Regions from separate parts of the Serratia sp. AS12 genome, predicted to be linked through region 2. Evidence: predicted binding sites of a transcription regulator. Region 2 holds the regulator's gene; the other holds the start of a gene.
The links. The regulator PurR, encoded in region 2, represses purine synthesis genes. The targets are predictions, from matches to a motif close to CANGCAAACGTTTGCNTG.
Positions count from the first base shown of each region.

Region 1: purL (phosphoribosylformylglycinamidine synthase) is a predicted target of PurR. The motif match lies at 1,158-1,175, and genes of this name have one in related genera.

Region 1 covers NC_015566.1:4,121,032-4,123,437, reverse strand. The annotation lists gene mltF (membrane-bound lytic murein transglycosylase MltF) at 1-992, opposite strand, end outside; gene purL (phosphoribosylformylglycinamidine synthase) at 1,271-2,406, shown strand, end outside.
Region 2 covers NC_015566.1:2,296,798-2,299,203, reverse strand. The annotation lists gene SERAS12_RS10755 (C40 family peptidase) at 1-13, shown strand, start outside; gene SERAS12_RS26215 (YnhF family membrane protein) at 228-317, opposite strand; gene purR (HTH-type transcriptional repressor PurR) at 641-1,666, shown strand; gene punR (DNA-binding transcriptional activator PunR) at 1,663-2,406, opposite strand, start outside.

The DNA.
Region 1 (2,406 bases), 1.8 Mb from region 2:
ATCATCAGGCCGCGTACGCCGGTGGGGGAGGTTGCCTGCGGGTTCCAGTGCGACTCCTGATAGGCGATGGCCGCCAGCAATTTCCAGTCGATCTCATTGGCGTATTTTTCAAACAACGAGCGGAAGGTCGGCAGCACCGAGTCGATGGCCGACAGGAAGGTTCTGGTATCGACATAATCGAAACTGCCGACGTGGCCGAGATACTTCTCTTCCAGCCGCGCCAGCGTGCCGTCGTCCACCATCTGGCTATAGAAATCCAGCATCGCCGCATACAGGCTGTCGTCGTTGCCGCGCTTCAGATACCAGGTGACCGGTTCTTCATCGGTGACGTCGAACGCAACCGCCAATTGCGGGTGGATGCGCTGCAGCAGGGCGATAGTCACAGAATCGCCCAGGGTATAGTCCAGTTTGCCGTCGGCCACCTGTTCCAGCAGCTCTTTTGAGGTCAGATCGCTGGAGGCTTCCCAACTGAGGTCCGGAAATTTACTTTGCTTAAGCTGTTTCAGCGTGCTGACGTGCGCGGAACCGGAGGCGACCGCCAGCTTGCCTTTAATATCGGCAAAGGTTTTTGGCCGTGGGGTGCCCAGGCGATAGACCAACTGCTGGGATACGGAATAATAGGCCGGGCCGGTGCGTGCGCGGCTGAGGCGATCCTGGTTGTAGATCAGGCCTGCGGCCAGCAGGTCGGTGTCGTCATCGTCCAGATCGTCAAACAGGTCATTGATATTGTTGTGCGGGATCACCACCAGCTTCACGCCCAAGTAATTGGCGAAGCGTTTCGCCAGCTCGTAATCGAGCCCACCCGGCCCCTGTTTGGTGGTGAAATAGGTTAGCGGCGTGTTCAGCGTACTGATACGCAGCTCGCCACGGGATTTGATCTCTTCGAGCTGCCCTCCCTGGCCACCGCGCCAGGCAATATTGGGCCACAGGGCGAGCGCCAGAAGCAAGGTAACAACACCGATGAGAATGTAGTTTATTTTTAGGCGTTTCAAATAGTTATCCAGTGGTGGTACGGGTGCGCCGGTGACCGAAGGTCAGTCTTTTCTTATGGTTAAATCACCAGTGCGGGAGCATTTTGCGCAACAAAACGCCAGCGTGCAACTTTATTGACACGTTATGACAATTCGAGGGGGCGAACAGCTTTTATCAATAATAGCTGCGCAAACGGTTTCGTCGGCGGCGTAGATTCTCTATAATGGCGCGCGTTTTCCCCTGTTGCGCCCAAAGAAGTGCTGAAGTCAGTTGCTTCGAAGACGAGAGAACTTTGATTATGGAAATACTGCGTGGTTCGCCCGCTTTGTCGGCTTTTCGTATTACCAAACTGCTGTCCCGCTGTCAGGACGCTCAACTTCCGGTCAGTGATATCTACGCCGAATACGTCCACTTTGCCGATGTTAACGCACCGCTAAGTGCCGAAGAACATGGCAAGCTCACGCGCCTGCTCAAGTACGGCCCCTCTCTCGCCGAACATGCCCCTGAAGGCCGCCTGCTGTTGGTGACGCCGCGTCCGGGTACCATTTCCCCCTGGTCTTCCAAAGCCAGCGATATCGCCCACAACTGCGGTTTGAAGCAAGTGGTGCGGCTGGAGCGCGGCCTGGCGTTTTACGTCAAGGCGCCGACGCTGACCGAAGCGCAGTGGCAACAGCTTGCCGCGTTGCTGCACGATCGCATGATGGAAACGGTATTCGGCGAACTGCAGCAGGCAGAACAGCTTTTTGCTCAGCATCAACCGGCGCCGTACCAGGCGGTGGACGTGCTGGGCGAAGGTCGCAGCGCGCTGGAACAGGCCAACCTCAAGCTGGGGCTGGCGCTGGCGCAGGATGAAATCGACTATCTGCTGAATGCCTTTACCGGTCTGGGGCGCAACCCGACGGATATCGAACTCTATATGTTCGCGCAGGCCAACTCCGAGCACTGCCGCCACAAGATTTTCAACGCCGACTGGATCATCGACGGCGAACAGCAACCTAAGTCGCTGTTCAAAATGATCAAAAACACCTTCGAGCAGACGCCGGATTACGTACTGTCTGCTTATAAAGACAACGCGGCGGTCATGGAAGGTTCTCAGGTTGGCCGTTTCTTTGCTGCGCCGGAAAACGGCCAGTATGACTACCATCAGGAAGACGCGCATATCCTGATGAAGGTGGAAACCCATAACCACCCGACGGCGATCTCCCCATGGCCGGGTGCCGCTACCGGTTCCGGCGGCGAGATCCGCGACGAAGGCGCCACCGGCCGCGGGGCCAAGCCCAAGGCGGGTCTGGTGGGCTTCTCGGTTTCCAACCTGCGTATTCCCGGCTTTGAACAGCCGTGGGAGCAGGACTTCGGCAAACCGGATCGCATCGTGACCGCACTGGATATCATGACCGACGGCCCATTAGGCGGCGCGGCGTTCAACAACGAATT
Region 2 (2,406 bases):
AACCATTCGATAATCGCCTCCGCGGCTGGCTCTCCCCCCAGCCGCACGCCTCACCGCCTACCTGACCTTAGGCCCTTTCGTCGTTCTCAGACCACAGTTTAACGAAGCCGCATGGAAGACATCCGGGTGTGAGTGAACGGAGCACTTGGGGAAAAATCTGACGTAGCGGCGGGAAAATGCGAACAGGCACAGCGGACTGCGGACTGCGCCTGTGTGACAACCGGGGATCAGTTCAACGCCGCGGTGAAGCTAAAAGCAATAATAACGGCCAGCGCACACACAGTGGTGAACAGTGACATTTTCAGATCGGTATCCATTACAACTCCTTTTCAGACGGGTTATCCCAAGGATAAAAGGCACACAATTAATGCGTCAACCCATTTTCCCACAGTTAGACAATAAAATCTTGTTATCATTTCCCGGTTTATAATACTGATTACCTCTTCCACTTTGGCTCAATATGGGACAAAATTCGCAGTTCACAACTGCGTACCGGCAAAAATGCCCTCCTGACCAAACGCTGACGACTTCAACACACTAAAAACTCAGCTTCGCTTATTTGGAAGAAGGATCTACGCAGGCAAACGATTAACATCACACTTACATGCTGCAACATGTGAGTTCAGGAGTCATTCTTTACATGGCAACGATTAAAGATGTGGCCAAACGCGCTGGCGTTTCCACCACCACCGTTTCGCACGTCATCAATAAGACTCGTTTCGTCGCCGAAGAGACTAAAGCGGCCGTTGCGGCCGCGATCAAAGAGCTGCACTATTCTCCCAGCGCCGTGGCGCGCAGCCTGAAAGTCAATCACACTAAATCTATCGGTCTGCTGGCTACCTCCAGCGAAGCGCCCTATTTCGCCGAAGTGATCGAGGCGGTGGAAAACAGCTGTTACAGCAAAGGCTATACGCTGATCCTGTGTAACTCGCACAATAACCTGGACAAGCAACGCGCTTATCTGGCGATGCTGGCGCAAAAACGCGTCGATGGCCTGCTGGTGATGTGCTCTGAATACCCGGATCAATTGCTGGGGATGCTGGAAGATTACCGTAACATCCCGATGGTGGTCATGGACTGGGGCGCAGCGCGCGGTGATTTTACCGATACCATTATCGACAACGCCTTCGAAGGCGGTTATCTGGCCGGCCGCTATCTGATCGAGCGTGGCCACCGTGAGATTGGCGCCATTCCGGGCCAATTAGCGCGCAATACCGGCGGCGGCCGCCATCAGGGCTTTTTAAAAGCCATGGAAGAAGCCAATATCGAGGTACGCGACGAGTGGATTGTACAGGGTGACTTCGAACCGGAATCCGGCTACAAGGCCATGCACCAGATATTATCGCAGAAACAGCGCCCGACGGCGGTATTCTGCGGCGGCGACATCATGGCAATGGGTGCTATTTGCGCCGCTGATGAGCTGGGGTTACGCGTACCGCAGGATATTTCCGTTATTGGTTACGATAATGTGCGCAACGCCCGCTATTTCACGCCGGCACTGACGACCATCCATCAGCCCAAAGAGCGTTTGGGCGAGATGGCGTTCACCATGCTGCTGGATCGCATCATCAGCAAGCGTGAAGAATCGCAAGTCATTGAAGTACATCCGAAGCTGGTTGAACGCCGCTCGGTCGCCGACGGTCCCTTCATCGATTACCGCCGCTAGTCGCCAGCGCCGGGAGCCAAGGCGGTTTCCGGCGTCACTTCGCTTAACCATTCCTGATTCAAGGTTTCGCTATCCCCCAGATAATCAAGCAGCCAGGCCATCGCCGGCGATGGGGTATTCTGCTGCCAGGTCAGGCAGCATGGGCTGGCGGGAAATGGCTGTTGCAGTTGCAGCGCCACCAACTCGCCACGCTGCACCAACGGCAGCACCTGATGCGCAGGCATCATGCCGACGCACAACCCAGCACACAGACAATCCACCGCAGAGGCCCAATCCGGCACCACCAGCCGCCGTTGATTGTCCAGCGTCCAGGTAACCCGCTTGGGCAGATTGCGTGACGTATCCTCCAGACACAGCGAAGGGAAAGGCCGGAGCTGATCATCATTCAGCAGGCCATCCAACCCCGCTAATGGATGCTGTGGGCTGGCGACACACAACCAACGCATGTCGCCCATGTCGCGAAAGGCAAAACCACCGCCAACCGGCACCGCCCGCGTAGCGCCGATCGCCATATCGGCGCGTCCATCCACCAGCGCATCCCATACGCCGTTAAACACTTCGGGTTGGACCAACAGCTCGACATCGGGGAAATGGCGGTAAAAATCCAGCACCAGCTGACGGCAGCGCTGCGGTTTGACGATGATATCCACCGCGATTTTTAATTGACCACGCCAACCATTGGCCACCTGCTGGCACTGTCTGCGAGTGTCGAGCATTTTTTTGATGACACCGCGCGCTTC